Regions from separate parts of the Streptomyces formicae genome, predicted to be linked through region 2. Evidence: riboswitches for the same ligand, from Rfam matches in the RefSeq annotation. Region 2 holds a riboswitch; each other region holds the start of a gene.
The links. A riboswitch is a leader RNA that binds a small molecule or an ion and turns the genes downstream of it on or off. The one in region 2 is predicted to bind cyclic di-AMP.

Region 1 (5,465 bases), 3.4 Mb from region 2:
GTGGGAGGAGTGGCGCAGGGCGCAGCGCGCGGGAGGACGGCGGCTCGGCTACCTCCTGGTGCGCGCCGCGATCGACTTCGCCCGGCACGGGATCACCGAGGCGCTGCCGCTGGAGGCGCTCGTAGCGGTGGCGAACGAGTACGAGGAGCATCCCGAGGCGGGGACGGAGGAGGCGTACGTGGAAGCGCTGGCGTGGGCCGCCTCGCTCCGGACCGGTGTCGCCGGACTCCTCGTACCGGGAGAGGAAGAGGAGACGTGGCGGGCGTGCGGCACGCTGGTCGCGGACGCTCTGCGCGTGCCGGACTTCCCGGCGGCCGACCAGTACGTCTGGTGGGGCATGCTCGACGGCGCGCGCAAGCACCGGCCTGCGGAGCACGACGCGCTGCTCGCGGCGGCCAGGGCCGACCTGCGGGCGCGTGCGGAGGCGGGTGACGTCGACGTGATGCGGATCCTCGGGGAGTTCGCGGGCCGCGCGGGGGACATGACGGACGCCAAGCGCTGGTACGGCAAGGTGGTGGAGCTCGACCGGAGCAACGCGCTGACCGTCGGGCAGGACCTCGTGGAGCTCGGCGAGTACACGGAAGCCACCCGGTACCTGGAGATGGCCGCGGCCGACGGCAACCGCTGGGCGGCGAGCGCCCTGGCCCGGCTGCACTTCGACCGCGCGGAGCGCTGGCTCGCGCGGGCCACCGCGCAGGGCGACAAGAAGGCCGCCGCGACCCTCGCTCACCTGCGGTCGGGACCCCGCATGGGTCCGGATACCGTCAAGGAGTGACCGAAAAGCCCGCCCCGTCCGCGTTCCCGCCCCCGTCCGCGCCGACGGACGACCAGCAGACCCCGTCCGAGGCCCAGGGGCCAGAACTCTTCACCTGGGAGTTCGCCACCGACCCCTACCCCGCGTACGCCTGGCTGCGCGAGAACTCGCCCGTGCACCGCACCACGCTCCCCAGCGGGGTGGACGCCTGGCTGGTCACCCGGTACGCGGACGCCAAGCAGGCCCTCGCCGACCAGCGGCTCAGCAAGAACCCGGCGCACCACGACGAGCCCGCGCACGCGAAGAGCAAGACGGGGATCCCGGGCGAGCGCGGCGCCAACCTCATGACGCATCTGCTGAACATCGACCCGCCGGACCACACCCGGCTGCGGCGGCTCGTGTCGAAGGCGTTCACGCCGCGCCGCGTCGCCGAGTTCGCACCGCGCGTGCAGGAGCTGACGGACGCGTTCATCGACGCCTTCGCGGAGAAGGGCGAAGCCGACCTCATCCACGAGTTCGCCTTCCCGCTCCCCATCTACGCCATCTGCGACCTGCTCGGCGTCCCGCGCGAGGACCAGGACGACTTCCGCGACTGGGCGGGCATGATGATCCGGCACGGCGGCGGGCCGAGGGGCGGTGTCGCCCGGTCCGTGAAGAAGATGCGCGGCTACCTCGCCGAGCTGATCCACAGGAAGCGGCTCGACCCGGGCGACGACCTCATCTCCGGCCTCATCCGCGCCTCCGACCACGGCGAGCACCTCACGGAGAACGAGGCCGCCGCGATGGCCTTCATCCTGCTCTTCGCCGGGTTCGAGACGACGGTCAACCTCATCGGCAACGGCATGTACGCGCTGCTCACCCACCCCGAGCAGCGCGAGCGGCTCCAGCGCGCGCTGGAAGAGGGAGACACCGACCTCCTGGAGACCGGCGTCGAGGAACTGCTGCGCTTCGACGGGCCCGTCGAGCTCGCCACGTGGCGGTTCGCCACCGAGGCGCTGACCGTCGGCGGGCAGGACATCGCCGCGGGCGACCCCGTCCTCGTGGTGCTCGCGGCCGCCGACCGCGACCCCGCGCGGTTCGCCGAGCCCGACACCCTGGACCTGTCCCGGCGTGACAACCAGCACCTCGGATACGGGCACGGAATCCACTACTGCCTGGGCGCCCCGCTCGCCCGTCTGGAGGGGCAGACCGCCCTCGCGACGCTCCTGCGACGCCTTCCCGACCTGCAACTCGCGGTGGATCCTGCCGATTTGCGGTGGCGTGGCGGGCTGATCATGCGGGGACTGCGGACGCTGCCCGTGGAGTTCGCACCCGCACAGAGAACGGTGTCCGACTGAGCCTCAGCTGACGGGGCGTCAAGACTGTGACTTTCACGTGATCTCCGCTGCATCGACTTGTGACAAGCGTTCGAGTGCGACTACGTTCACGTCGACTCGGGCACCCGGTGCCCCTGTCGCCGCATTAGTCTCGTGAAAGGCAACCGCATGCTCTCCGGCAATGGTCGTCACCGACGCCCCCGCCAAGCCCCGGCCCTCATCGTCGCGGCAGGAGTCACCGGATCCGCCATCGCCATCCCGCTGCTCGGCGCGACGAGCGCGAGCGCCGCCGACACCGCGACGTGGGACAAGCTCGCCGAGTGCGAGAGCGGCGGCGCGTGGAGCGCCAACCCGGGCAACGGGTACTACGGCGGAATCCAGTTCTCCCAGGAGATGTGGGAGAACTACGGCGGTCTGGACTACGCGCCGAGCGCCGACCAGGCGTCCAAGTCGCAGCAGATCGCCGTCGCCGAGAAGGTCCTCGACGACAAGGGGCCCGCCGCCTGGCCGAGCTGTGCCCCGATCGCCGGTCTCACCGATGACGGCGCGGCCGCCGACGTCGACCCGGGCGCACCGTTGACACCCGTCCCCTCCGACTCCGCGGACCCCGGGTCCGACGGGAAGGACAAGACGGGCGAGAAGTCCTCCGACAAGCCTTCGGAGAAGCCGTCGGAGAAGCCTTCCGGTAAGCCCTCCGACAAGCCTTCCGGGGACTCCTCGGACTCCTCGGACTCCGTAGACCCGTCCGACCCGGCCGACCCCTCCGACGCGTCCGACACGTCCGACGCGTCGAGAGACAAGGATCACGACAAGCCGGGCAAGGGCGACAAGAGCGACAAGGACGAGACGGACGGCAAGGGCGACGCGGGCGACTCCGGCAAGTCCGGAGAGAAGGGCAGTACTTCGCCCGAGCCCGAGGACTCCACCGCCCCCTCCGACGACTCCGCCCCCGGCCGCCACCGGGGCGACAGCGCCGACGAGCGGCCCTCCGGAGGCGACGGCAAGGACCGCACCGGACGGCACGCCTCGCGCGGCGGCGACCGCTCGGGGAAGACGGCCGAGGGGACGTACACGGTCCGCTCCGGCGACAACCTCTCGGTGATCGCGGACGACCTCGGCGTCGACGGTGGCTGGCCCACGCTCTATGCCGAGAACAAGAAGACCGTCGGCGACGACCCGGACCTCATTCTCCCCGGTCAGAGCCTCGATTTGGGCGAAAAGTAAGGGAAGTTGACGAAGAGTCGGGCGGGGTCTTCGCGTCGTATGTCCGGTTTGGCGCGAGTGAGAGATGGGTCTCAGAAGCCCTGATCGTCTTTGAAATTCCGGCGACCGCGTGTCTACGGTCGTCACCGCTCGCCACTGGTGAGCCCCGCCGGTCGGTACGCCGAATCCTGCCAACGGCCGGACGGGAACAGTCGTCGCTTTGAGCGCCGTAGGCAGGAGCGGGGGACCCAAGGTAAGTGCCGGGCCCGTCCGTTGAGGGGCCGAGCAGCCGAGAGGCTGAGCGGTCGTGAGACGGAGGGAAACGGCTAGGGGTTAAGTCGCACTCGAGGGAGTGCGGCCGGGCAACCACATCGGCCCGAACCCGACAGCTCACCTCGCAGGCGTCGGTGAGGGGATCAACTCATGCTGTTTTCCAGCAAGGGCAAGCACCGCCGCCCGTCCAAGGCCACCCGTGTCGTCACGCTCGCCGGTGTCACCGGTGCCGCCGTGGCGGCCCCGCTGATGGCCGCTGGTTCGGCCTCCGCCGCCACCGGCGCCGAGTGGGACGCCGTCGCCCAGTGCGAGTCCGGCGGCAACTGGTCCATCAACACCGGCAACGGCTACCAGGGTGGCGTGCAGTTCTCGCCGTCCACCTGGGCCGCGTACGGCGGTACGAAGTACGCGCCGACCGCCGACAAGGCCTCCAAGGCCCAGCAGATCGAGATCGCCGAGAAGGTCCTCGCGGGCCAGGGCAAGGGTGCCTGGCCGAGCTGTGGCGTCGGTCTCTCCGGTGCCGCGTACAACGGTGGCGGCTCGCAGCAGCAGGCCCCGCAGCAGCAGGCCAAGCCGCAGCCGCAGAAGACGCAGCAGCAGGCCGCCCCGCAGCAGCAGGCCCCGCAGGCCGCGCCGAAGCCGCAGCCCACGCCGCAGACCGAGACCAAGAAGAAGACCGTCGAGACCCCGACCGGCAAGACGGTCAAGAAGGGCGACGGCGAGTACAAGGTCAAGTCCGGCGACACCCTCTCCAAGATCGCCGAGTCGCACGAGGTCAAGGGCGGCTGGCAGAAGGTCTACAAGCTCAACGGCGACATCATCGACGACGCCGACTTCATCTACCCGGGCCAGCAGCTGCACCTCAAGTAGAGGCCCCACCCGGCCGTCACAGGCCCCCCGGCCGTGCTTCGGCGGACGCACGGCCACCCCCCCCGTCCCCACGGGCTCCCCGCCCCGGTGCGCGTATCCCCCGTACGCACCGGGGCGGGGCCATGTCCGGATCCTGCCTCCGCGACCGCCCCCCCCGAGACCCCCGGGACCGGCCCCGGCCGTGTTCGCCCCTAGCGAGCTACCGGCCAGTAGAAACACGGCCTTCCGTCCCGTTTCCCGGGTATTTGGGCCCCCGCCCGTCCCACGGGACGGGCGGTCGGCTGGTGGAAGCCCCGGAGCCCGTTAGGCTCGTGAGACGCAGGGCTGAAGCGGCCCCGCGTAAATGCGTCATATCCCAGAAGGAGATGCTCGTGCCGTCCATCGACGTCGTCGTAGCCCGGGAAATCCTGGACTCCCGAGGCAACCCCACGGTCGAGGTCGAGGTCGGCCTCGACGACGGCAGCACGGGTCGTGCCGCCGTTCCGTCCGGTGCCTCCACCGGTGCCTTCGAGGCCATCGAACTCCGTGACGGTGACCCCAACCGTTACCAGGGCAAGGGTGTCGAGAAGGCCGTCCTCGCCGTCATCGAGCAGATCGGCCCGGAGCTCGTCGGCTACGACGCCACCGAGCAGCGCCTGATCGACCAGGCCATGTTCGACCTGGACGCCACCGACAACAAGGGCTCGCTCGGCGCCAACGCCATCCTCGGCGTCTCCCTCGCCGTCGCGCACGCCGCCTCCGAGGCCAGCGACCTGCCGCTGTTCCGCTACCTCGGCGGCCCGAACGCGCACCTGCTGCCCGTCCCGATGATGAACATCCTGAACGGTGGGTCGCACGCCGACTCCAACGTCGACATCCAGGAGTTCATGATCGCCCCGATCGGCGCGGAGTCCTTCTCCGAGGCCCTTCGCTGGGGCGCCGAGGTCTACCACACCCTCAAGAAGGTGCTGAAGACCAAGGGCCTCTCCACCGGCCTGGGCGACGAGGGCGGCTTCGCCCCGAACCTGGAGTCGAACCGCGCCGCGCTCGACCTCATCATCGAGGCCATC
Region 2 (5,465 bases):
TTCCTGAAGGGAGTTGAAGGCCTCCGTGTATGCCTGGAGGTCTTCTTTCCGTTCGAGGTAGAGGCTACTCGTCAAATGGTCGAGAACAACCAGATCCAGATCAGCAATGTTCGGAAATGAGAAAATAACGAAAGGCCCGATCAGGCCAACGTGCTCTCCGGCGGCGAACGGCAGTACCTGAAGCCGCACATGGGGCAGGTGTGCCGACTCCCGTAACCGCGCGAGCTGCCCCGCGAAGACCCGTTCCCCGCCCACCGGGCGGCGCAGCACCGCCTCGTCGAGCACCACGCTCAGCCGCAGCGGCGGATCCGCGCGCAGTACGTCCTGGCGGGCGAGCCGCACCTCCACCAGGGCGTTGACCTGCTCCTCGGGCAGCCCGCCGAGCGCGGCCCTGGTCACCGCGCGGGCGTAGTCCGCGGTCTGCAACAGGCCGGGCACGACGCTGGTTTCCAGGGTGCGCAGCCAACTCGCCTGCGATTCCAGGCTGATGAAGTCGCGATAGGTCGCGGGCAGCAGGTCGCGGTAGGCCTTCCACCAGTGGTGACGCCCCGCGCCCGCTTCGTCGGACCCGCCCAACGCGGCCAGGCGTTCGATGAGATGGGGGTCCTTCACGTCGTACGCCTCGAGCAGCAGGCGCACGTCGGGGGCCTTCACGCCGCTGCGTCCCGTCTCGATCCGGCTGACCTTCGACTGGTGCCAGCCGACCTTGGCCGCGGCCTCGCTGCTGGTGAGTCCGGCCAGGCCGCGCAGGGTGCGCAATTCCGCGCCGAGTTGGCGGCGACGCACCGCGGGCCCGTACTGCATGCCCGTCTCCTTCCGGACGGAGCCGTCGGTGAGGCGGCGGCTGGGTGGGGGCAATAGGCGACAGTAGAGGAAGTGCCGGTGTCCCGCCCAAATACGGTCTGTCGTTGCAGAGTTCACCGCTTCGAGCGACAGATATATGCACATCTCGGTGGATCGCCACCCGTGACCGGCCAAGGAGTGGCAGGCTGGCGCGATAGCACCAGTCCGGGATTGTCCTCGAGTCATCCGCCACGAGTCGGCGAGACCAGTCCCGGTGGGAAAGGGACAGCGTCGCCATGGCAGATCACCAGGAAGCATCCGTCACCCTGCCGAGCGATCCCGCCTCGGTCCCCGCGGCCCGCAAGTACGTCTCGCGGGTGCTCATGGAGTGGGGCCTCCCCGCGGAGGCCGACGTGGCGGACACGATCAGGCTGATCGTCTCCGAGCTCGCGACGAACGCCGTGCAGCACACCCTCGGCCAGTCGCCGACCTTCACCGTGGGCCTCGAACTCGACCGGGACGAACAGTTGCGGATCGGCGTCACCGACAGCCACCCCCGCTACCCCAAGCGGCTGCCCGCCGCCGTCCAGCAGGACAACGGCCGGGGCATGGTGATCATCCGCTGGCTCGCCGCCGAGTGCGGCGGCAGGCTGTCCGTCAGCCCCACGGAGGAGGGCGGCAAGACGGTCTGGATCGCCCTGCCGTGGACGGCGCCGGTCGAGGGCAGGCCCCGCGACCCGGCCCGCTGACCCCGCCCGCCCCGACTCAGCCCACTGAGCGGCCGTAGGCCCCGCGCAGCAGCGCCCGGAACGAGTCCGCGGCGGCGGTCGACTCGTCGGTGCGGTGGACGACGGAGATGGTGCGCCGCAGGTCGCCCGGTTCCAGCAGGCGCGTGCCGACCGGGGTGGCGGCGGTCCGCGCCACCATCTCCGGCACCACGGCGATGCCGAGCCCGGCGCTGACCAGCGCGCAGACCAGGGCGTAGCCCGGCGTTTCGACCAGCACCGAGGGCGTCGCACCGGCCCGTGCGAGCGCCCGCTCCACGGCCTGTCGGGGCGGATGCGTCGGCGCCATGCTGATCAGCGGCTGCCCGGCGAGGGCCTCCAGCGGCAGCCGTGCCGTGCCGCTCGCAAGGGCGTGCCCCGGCTGCGTCACCAGGACCAGTTCCTCCACGAGGATCCGCTCGGCGGAGACGGCGGCGGGCAGCGGCACCGCGTCGGCGGGCTCGTAGGCGTGGGTGAGAGCCAGATCGACCTCGCCCGCCGCCACCGCCGCGACACCGAACGGCGGTTCGTACCCCGCGACGGTCAGTTCCACGTCCGGGTGGGCCCTGCGGAACGCGGTCAGGACGGGCGGCAGCAGATGGATGCCCGCGGTCGTGAAGGTGCCGACGCGGAGCCTGCCGCCCGACAGGCCCGCGAGCTGCGCGAGTTCGTGCCGGGCGCGCTCCATCTCGTCGAGTACCCGGCGGGCCCTGGCCGCCAGGAGTTCGCCCGCGCCGGTCAGCCGCGCCCCGCGGTGATGGCGTACGAGCAGCGCCGTCCCTGCCTCCCGCTCCAGCTTGGCCAGTTGCTGCGAGAGGGCGGGCACGGTGTAGCCGAGCCGCTCGGCGGCCCGGGTGATCGAACCGGCCTCGGAGACCGCGACGAGTGCGGCGAGCCGCGTGGGGTCGTACATGGCAGCTCCTTGCGGCGCGAAGGGCGCGCGTACGGCTCCGGCGGCAGGCCACCCGGATCCCGGCCCGCAGACCCGGAGACTAAACGGCTGCTTAAGTCACGGTCAGGATATTCCACATACCCGTTGAAGGCTCGGGACCGGCAGGCTGGGCGGCATGGACGCACAACTGGTCGCCTTCACCCTGTTCGCCGCGGGCATGGTCGCCATGCCCGGTGCCGACTTCACCGTCGTCGTACGCAACTCCCTCGCCTCCCGGCGGGCGGGCGTGGCCAGTGCGATCGGGGTCGCGGCCGGACTCCTGGTGCACACGGCCCTCGCGGTCGCGGGCGTCGCCGCGGTGCTCGCCGCGGTCCCCGCGCTCTTCCGGGCGCTCCAACTGGTCGGCGCCGCCTATGTGCTGTACCTCGCCCATCGCGCGCTGCGCTCGGCGGCACGACCGCGTGAGACGGCGCAGGACGTGCTGACGGCGCGGGCCGGTGGTCTGCGGGAAGGCTTCCTGACCAACGCCCTCAACCCCAAGGCGTCGATCACGTTCCTGAGCGTGCTGCCCCAGTTCGTGCCCGCGGGCAGTCCCGCGATGCCCAGGACCTTGCTGCTCGCGTCCATCGTGGTGGCGCTCGCCCTGCTGTGGTTCCCGGCGGTGGCCCTGCTCGTCGACCGGCTCGGCAGGTGGCTGCGCAGGCCCCGTACGGCCCGTGCCATCGAGGCGGTCACCGGTGTCGCGCTCGGCGTGCTGGGTCTGGTGCTCCTGGTGGAGCCCGTTCTGGCCTGACCCCCGAGCACTCCGGAGTGCTCGGGGGACAGGACGGTCGCGGCGAGGGTCAGCGGACCCGGCCGTACCAGACGCTCTTGGACCAGATCTTCTCCAGGCGCACCACGGTGTTCCGCTTGGGCGCGTGCCAGATGCGGCCGTTACCCGCGTAGATCCCGACGTGGTAGACGTTCCTTCCGGAGTGGAAGAACACCAGGTCGCCGCGGGTCCGCTGGGACTTGGAGATGTGCTTGGTCTTGTTGTACTGCGCGGCGGCGGTGCGCGGCAGTTTCTTGCCCGTCTTCTTGAACGAGTAGAGCGTCAGGCCCGAGCAGTCGAACCGGTTGGGTCCCGCCGCGCCGTAGCGGTAGGGGGAGCCCTTCTTGGAAGCCGCGATCTTGAGCGCCTTCGTCCCGTGAGTGGCCGCTTGCGCTTCCCCGGTGAGCCCGGGGGCCACCACGGTGCCGCCTACGACGGCGAGCGTGAGGGCCGAAGCGGCCCCCGTCCTGCTGAGCAGCGACGGAACATGATTCAGCGCAGTCATGCGCAACCCTTCGTCAGCCGCCTGTGAAAGATGACCTGTCGGGTTCGGGCAGGCGAAGATGCCCGGCCGCGTCGTGCTCTGCGGCTTCACCCCAAGGGCGCGTCGTCCGGACCTTCCGGACGGGCCCGCCGTGCTTGGGTCCTCCACTCCTGCCGTTGCACCGATGTCGACCGGTCATCCGGGTGGCGGCAGGACTCGGCGTCCGCCCGGACCGCCCCGCCGCTGTGGCGGGGGCTTGTCGTCGGAGAGGATCTTGACCCGACAAGGGCGAAAAAACCGAGCCGAAACGGCGTTTTGTGAGGCTCCTCACGACTGACCCGTTCAGGTGGACACCGCCCGAAAGGGGCAGCCGTCCGGGTGGCCGACGACGGTTCGACCAGCACCGGAATGGTCCGTTCCGCACTCCTCGTACACCTCTGACGCAACTCTCGACCACGCCTTGGCGGACCCTTCGCTACGCCGTTCGGGGTAGCTCGTCTGGTCCGTTTCAACACGGCTCCGGACGTTCCGGAGAGTGCGGCGCGACGGGTTTCGGGCCTTCGGTGGCGGTCAACGGGCGCATAGCCACAGGGGTCTGGCCGAGGGGCGTGATCAACTCTGTGACGGGGGTGGCACGGTGACGCGGCGGGTCCTTCGCTCGCCGTCGAGCACGCGCAGCGCGCGGGCCAGCGTGGGCGCGTGCACTTCGCTCTCGCCGCGCCGGTGCATCAGGGTCAGCGCGTCCCGCAGGTCCTTCGCGCTGGTCACCAGGGCCTGGGCCGCGCGCAGTCCTCCGTAGGTGAGTTCGCCCCTTGCCGGGTTGATCCGGCCCACCAGGTCGACGACTTCGAGGTAGCGGTCGACCAACTCGGCCTCGGCGCGCGTCAGCGCGGGCAGGGGCGGGAGGTGGGGAAGCATGTCGGGCTCACCTCCCGTCGTGCGCGGACAGTGTGCTCTTGCGGCTCGGGATGATGCCGTCCACCAGGCCGTACTCGACGGCCGTGGGGGCATCGAGGATCTTGTCCCGCTCGATGTCGGCGCTGATCCGCTCGGGGCTCTGTCCGGTGTGCCGTACGAGCAGTTCCTCCAGGAGCCGCCGGGTGCGCAGGATCTCGTCGGCCTGGATCGCGAGGTCGCTCGCCTGCCCGCGGACCGGCTCGCCGATGGACGGCTGGTGGATGAGCACGCGCGCGCCGGGCAGCGCGAAGCGCTTGCCGGGCGTGCCCGCGGCGAGCAGCACGGCGGCGGATGACGCCGCCTGCCCCAGACAGGTCGTCTCCACGTCACAGGTGACGAACTGGATCGTGTCGTACAGGGCGGTCATCGCGCTGAACGAGCCGCCGGGGGAGTTGATGTACAGCGAGATGTCACGCTCCGGCGCCTGGTGCTCGAGGTGCATGAACTGCGCCATCACGTCGTTCGCCGACGTCTCGTCGATGGGAGTGCCGAGGAAGACGATCCGCTCTTCGAGGAGCTTGGAGTACGGATCGAGGGTCCGCGTCCCCGAACTCGTGCGCTCGGTGAACTCGGGCAGGACGTAACGGGCGGACGGACGGTTCACCGGGTGGTTCGACGGACGGTTCATGGGACGCCTCTCTTCGCAGCACTCCGCAGGGATCTGTAAAAAATGTACAGGACGTACGTTCATGGGGGGAAGGGTCCGACCGCACGCTGGGTTTCACGCCGCTGGGGTGGATCTGGACGGTGCGCTGAGCGACGGGAGCCGGTCGG
Region 3 (5,465 bases), 5.2 Mb from region 2:
GTGTCGCCGCCGCGTCCGTGGGCAGCTTCGGCGGGGACGAGAGCAAAGACACGACGGCGTCGGCCCCGGACCCCACGTCCGTGAAGCCGTCCGCCGCCAACAACAAGCTGGACACCCAGCTGGCGAACCTCTCCGCCGACGCGGGCGACTTCGCGGACCGCGCGAGCCGCACGCAGGAGCGCATCGACCTCAAGGCCCAGAAGGCGGCGGCCGAGAAGAAGGCGGCCGCGGAGGCCGCGCGCAAGGAGCGGCTGCGCCCCAAGTTCGCGCTGCCGGTGAAGCAGCACGGCCTGAGCGCGTACTACGGCCAGGCGGGCGTCAACTGGATGTCCGCGCACTCCGGCATCGACTTCCCCGTGTCGTACGGCACGGAGGTGCTCGCCGCGACCGACGGCACCGTCTCCACGAAGTGGAACAGCGCCTACGGCAACATGGCGATCGTGACCGCCAAGGACGGCACGGAGACCTGGTACTGCCACCTCTCCACGCACAAGATCTCCAGCGGCCCGGTGAAGGCGGGCGAGCCCATCGCCTTCTCCGGCAACTCGGGCAACTCCACAGGACCGCACCTGCACTTCGAGGTGCGTCCCGGCGGCGGCTCCGCGATCGACCCGCTGCCGTGGCTGCGCAGCCACGGCCTCGACCCGACGTAGGCGGCGAGCGCCGCCGTCCCGCAGGGCCACCGACCCCGCGGGACCACGACAGTCCCTAGAGCTTCTCCACCGGGCCTAGAGCTTCTCCACCGGCGCGTACCTCAGCAGCAGCCGCTTCGGCTTGGGCTCGCCGAAGTCCACCGTCGCCTCGGCGTTCGCACCCGATCCCTTGACGCCAACCACGGTCCCGAGGCCGAACTGGTCGTGCGTGACCCGGTCGCCGACCGCGAGCGCGACCACCGGCTTCTCCGTCGCACGGCGCGTGGCGAACCCCTGCGCGCCCCCGGAGCGCGACCGCGACGAGGACAGCGACGAGGCGATGCCGCCGGCCGGACCAGACGAACCCGACGAACCCGAGGACGCCGGGGCGCCGACCGCGCCCGTCCGCTTCCAGTCCAGGTGGGTGTCCGGGATCTCCTCCAGGAAGCGCGACGGCGGGTTGTACGAGGGCTGGCCCCAGGCGCTGCGCATCGAGGACCGCGTCAGATAGAGCCGCTCACGCGCGCGCGTGATGCCCACGTACGCCAGGCGCCGCTCCTCCTCCAGCTCCTTGACCTGCCCCAACGAGCGCATGTGCGGGAAGACGCCGTCTTCCATGCCGGTCAGGAAGACCACGGGGAATTCGAGGCCCTTGGCGGTGTGCAGCGTCATCAGGGTGATGACTCCGGAGCCGTCGTCCTCCTCGTCCGGGATCTGGTCGGAGTCGGCGACCAGGGCGACGCGCTCCAGGAAGTCGGAGAGCGAACCGGTGGTCGCGGCACCGGCCGCCTCCCCGGCACCCTCCGCGTCCGCCGCGTTCTCCCCGCCGTCGCCCTCCGCGCCTTCGGTGGCTTCGGTGGCTCCGGCGGCCTGGCCGCTCTCCTGCTCGAACTCCAGCGCCACGGCGGCGAGTTCCTGGAGGTTCTCGATGCGCGTCTCGTCCTGCGGGTCGGTGGACGCCTGCAACTCGGCGAGATAGCCGGTCCGTTCGAGCACGGCCTCCAGGACGACCGCCGGGCCCGCGCCGGACTCGACGATGGTCCGCAGCTCCTCCATCAGCGTGTTGAAACGCCTGACGGCATTGGTCGACCTGGCGGCCATGCCGTACGCCTCGTCGACGCGGCGCAGCGCCTGCGGGAAGGAGATCTTCTCGCGCTGGGACAGCGCGTCGATCATCGCCTCGGCGCGGTCGCCGATGCCTCGCTTGGGGACGTTGAGGATGCGCCGCAGCGGCACCGCGTCCTCGGGGTTGGCGAGCACGCGCAGGTACGCGAGGACGTCCCTGACCTCCTTGCGCTCGTAGAAGCGCACGCCGCCGACGACCTTGTAGGGCAGGCCGACGCGGATGAAGATCTCTTCGAAGACACGGGACTGCGCGTTCGTACGGTAGAAGATCGCGACGTCGCCCGCCTTCGCGTCGCCCGCGTCGGTGAGCCGGTCGATCTCGTCGGCGACGAACTGCGCCTCGTCGTGCTCGGTGTCCGCGACGTATCCCGTGATGCGCGCGCCCGCGCCCTGGTTGGTCCACAGGTTCTTCGGGCGGCGGCTCTCGTTCCGCTCGATGACCGCGTTCGCGGCGGTCAGGATCGTCTGCGTGGAGCGGTAGTTCTGCTCCAGGAGGATCGTCGTCGCGTCCGTGTAGTCCTCCTCGAACTGGAGGATGTTGCGGATGGTGGCGCCGCGGAAGGCGTAGATCGACTGGTCCGCGTCACCCACCACACAGAGCTCGCCGGGGTCGTCGCCCTCGCCTCCGGAGGGGCCGACCAGCTCGCGCACCAAGGCGTACTGCGCGTGGTTGGTGTCCTGGTACTCGTCGACCATGACGTGCCGGAAGCGGCGCCTGTAGTGCTCGGCGACGTCGGGGAAGGCGCGCAGGAGGTGGACCGTCGTCATGATCAGGTCGTCGAAGTCCAGTGCGTTCGCCTCGCGGAGGCGGGACTGGTACATCGCGTAGGCCTGGGCGAGGGTCTTCTCGAAGCCGTCGGCGGCCTGGCCCGCGAAGTCCTCCTCGTCGATCAGCTCGTTCTTCAGGTTGGAGATCTTGGCGCTGAAGGACTTCGGCGGGAACTTCTTCGGGTCGAGGTCCAGATCGCGGCAGACCAGGGCCATCAGACGCTTGGAGTCCGCGGCGTCGTAGATCGAGAAGGAGGACGTGAAGCCCAGCTTCTTGTACTCGCGGCGCAGGATGCGGACGCAGGCGCTGTGGAACGTCGACACCCACATCGCGTTCGCCCGGGGGCCGACGAGCTGCTCGACGCGCTCCTTCATCTCGCCCGCGGCCTTGTTCGTGAAGGTGATCGCGAGGATCTGGCCGGGGTGGGCGCCGCGCTCGGCGAGGAGGTACGCGATGCGGTGGGTCAGCACGCGGGTCTTGCCGGAACCGGCACCGGCGACGATGAGCAGCGGGGAGCCCGCGTGCACGACGGCCGCGCGCTGGTTCTCGTTGAGACCGTCGAGAAGCGTCGCCGGGTCGATGACCGGGCGCGGGGCACCACCGCGGTAGTGCGTGTCCCGGGTCATGGGCGCGTCGAACTTCCCGTCGAACAGATCGTCCGGAACGGGCTCCGGAGCGGTGTCCTCGGGTGGCGGCGGGGGCTCTTCGTCCGCGGCCCGTGAGGGCTGCAGGTCCGCCAGGAAGCTGTCATCAAAGAGGCTGCTCATCGCCTCCCGAGTCTAGGCGGCCCCACTGACAACCCGCCCCGGGTTCCGGCCACCTCCGCCCGATGACGTCCCGCCCCCGGGCGGTCACGCTCCGCTTTCGCGCGGCATGCCCCCATCGGGCGCTTCGAAAAGTCACGAAAATGTATCGGGCATATCGAACATCAACCTTCACACGGGCCACACGAGTTGGCTAGCGTGCTGCGCGGGCTGCTCGTCCCCCCACCGGCGAACCCCGCCGGGAACGGGTGGCCTCCGCCGAGTTCGACATGGTCGGAGCCGGGGACCCACCAAGACCTTGGGGTGAATCGGCCCCGTACGAAGCACGACGTACGGGACCGTAGGGCAACCTTCCGGATCGTCCGCCCGAACCCGACAGCTAACCCGGTAGGCGGTCTACGGAAGGAGTCGCCTCTCTTGGCGTCGCACCGCAAGCCGCGGACCCGGGCAGCCGGTAAACGCACGGCCCCCGCCATCGGCATCACCACGGCCGCCCTCACCTCGGTGGCACTCCTGTCGCAGAGCGCGCAGGCGGCCCCCTCAGCGCCGACGAAGCCCAGCCTCGAAGAAGTGCAGAAGAAGGTCGACGACCTCTACCACCAGGCGGGCGTGGCCACCCAGAAGTACAACTCGGCCAAGGAGAAGACCGGCAAGCAGCGCAAGAAGGTCGACCATCTCCTGGACGACGTGGCCAAGCGCACCGAGAAGCTGAACGAGGCCCGCCAGGAGCTCGGCTCCTTCGCCGCCGCGCAGTACCGCACCGGCGCCGTCTCCGAGACGGCGACGATGATGCTCGCCAACGATCCGCAGGGCTACTTCGACCAGAACCACCTGTCGGACCGGCTCACCGAGCGCCAGAAGAAGGCGGTCGACGACTACCAGACCGAGCAGGTCTCGGCGACGAAGCAGCGCACGAAGGCGGCGAAGAGCCTCAAGACGCTGACCGACTCGCGGGACGACCTCAGGACGAGCAAGCGGACCGTCCAGAAGAAGCTGGGCGAGGCCCGCAAGCTCCTGTCGGAGCTGACCGCGGAGGAGAAGGCCAGGCTCGCGTCGATCGAGCGAAAGAAGGAGCAGGAGGCCAAGCGCAAGGCCGAGGAGCTGGCCCGCAAGCAGGCCGCCGAGGCGGAGCGCGAGCGCAAGGCGGAAGAGGCGGCCCAGAAGGAGAAGCAGAAGGAGAAGGACGGGGGCCAGGACTCCGGTTCCGGCTCGGGTTCCGGCTCCGGATCGGGCTCGGGCACCGGTTCGGGCTCGGGGAGCACGGACGGCAGCTACGCCACCAAGGCCGCGAAGGTGATCGACTTCGCCGAGGCCCAGATCGGCAAGCCGTACGTCTGGGGCGCGACGGGCCCCGACTCCTACGACTGCTCCGGGCTCACCCAGGACGCGTGGAAGGCCGCCGGGATCTCCCTGCCGCGCACCACGTGGGACCAGGTGAAGGTCGGCACGACGGTGAAGACGGCCGACGCCAAGCCGGGCGACCTGGTCTTCTTCTACGACGACATCAGCCACGTCGGGATCTACATCGGCAACGGCAAGATGATCCACGCCCCGAAGCCGGGCGCGAACGTCCGCGTCGAGTCGATCTACTACATGCCGATCCACAGCGTGGTGCGTCCCGCCTGAGTACGGCCTGAGTACGGAAGGGGCCGATCGGCGAGGTCTCAGGGTGCGGGTGGGTCTTGGGCGGACAGTTCTTCGGCCAGTTCCATACAGCGCAGGCGGGCCGGGGAGAAGTCGTAGGGCATCTTGCCCGTGGCTTCGAGGACGCTCATGGAGTCGGCCTGCCGCCCGCCTGAGCCGAGGTCGGCCTCGTCCTCGCCGTCAGCGGCGGTAGCAGGGTGCAGGGCGTCCCAGGCGTCGAAGAGGGCGTCGTCGTCCGCGGCCAGGCCGGACTCCTCGATGACGGCGTAGAGGGCGTTCTCGAAGGCGTGCCGCTCGACGGCCACTTGAGCCACCCGTGGATCGTCGACGGCGACGCTGTCGTCGAGCGCCTCCTCGGCGTCCTCGATGCGGTCGGATTCCTTCCGCAGAGCGGGATGCGTGGCCAGGGCGATGAAGCGGGTGGCCTGGACGGCCGCGCCGAGCGGACCGAAGATCCGCTCGGTGACCAGCAGACCGTCCAGGTCCGCCTGGCGCAGGGAGCCCTCCGGCAGGTCCTTGAGGCGTGCGGTG

Region 1: it holds a riboswitch for cyclic di-AMP, as region 2 does, so the genes downstream of both, KY5_RS16645 (transglycosylase family protein) here and KY5_RS01875 (C40 family peptidase) in region 2, are expected to answer to the same signal.
Region 3: it holds a riboswitch for cyclic di-AMP, as region 2 does, so the genes downstream of both, KY5_RS24855 (C40 family peptidase) here and KY5_RS01875 (C40 family peptidase) in region 2, are expected to answer to the same signal.

Annotation. Positions count from the first base shown of each region.
Region 1 covers NZ_CP022685.1:3,881,047-3,886,511, reverse strand. The annotation lists gene KY5_RS16660 (hypothetical protein) at 1-775, shown strand, start outside; gene KY5_RS16655 (cytochrome P450 family protein) at 772-2,091, shown strand; gene KY5_RS16650 (transglycosylase family protein) at 2,239-3,294, shown strand; cyclic di-AMP (ydaO/yuaA leader) riboswitch at 3,489-3,692, shown strand; gene KY5_RS16645 (transglycosylase family protein) at 3,697-4,416, shown strand; gene eno (phosphopyruvate hydratase) at 4,782-5,465, shown strand, end outside.
Region 2 covers NZ_CP022685.1:448,303-453,767, reverse strand. The annotation lists gene KY5_RS01895 (helix-turn-helix domain-containing protein) at 1-804, opposite strand, end outside; gene KY5_RS01890 (ATP-binding protein) at 1,080-1,532, shown strand; gene KY5_RS01885 (LysR family transcriptional regulator) at 1,549-2,460, opposite strand; gene KY5_RS01880 (LysE family translocator) at 2,615-3,232, shown strand; gene KY5_RS01875 (C40 family peptidase) at 3,282-3,755, opposite strand; cyclic di-AMP (ydaO/yuaA leader) riboswitch at 3,759-3,937, opposite strand; gene KY5_RS01870 (hypothetical protein) at 4,347-4,652, opposite strand; gene KY5_RS01865 (ATP-dependent Clp protease proteolytic subunit) at 4,660-5,295, opposite strand.
Region 3 covers NZ_CP022685.1:5,682,703-5,688,167, reverse strand. The annotation lists gene KY5_RS24865 (M23 family metallopeptidase) at 1-653, shown strand, start outside; gene KY5_RS24860 (ATP-dependent DNA helicase) at 729-3,293, opposite strand; cyclic di-AMP (ydaO/yuaA leader) riboswitch at 3,537-3,700, shown strand; gene KY5_RS24855 (C40 family peptidase) at 3,708-4,916, shown strand; gene KY5_RS24850 (MerR family transcriptional regulator) at 4,955-5,465, opposite strand, start outside.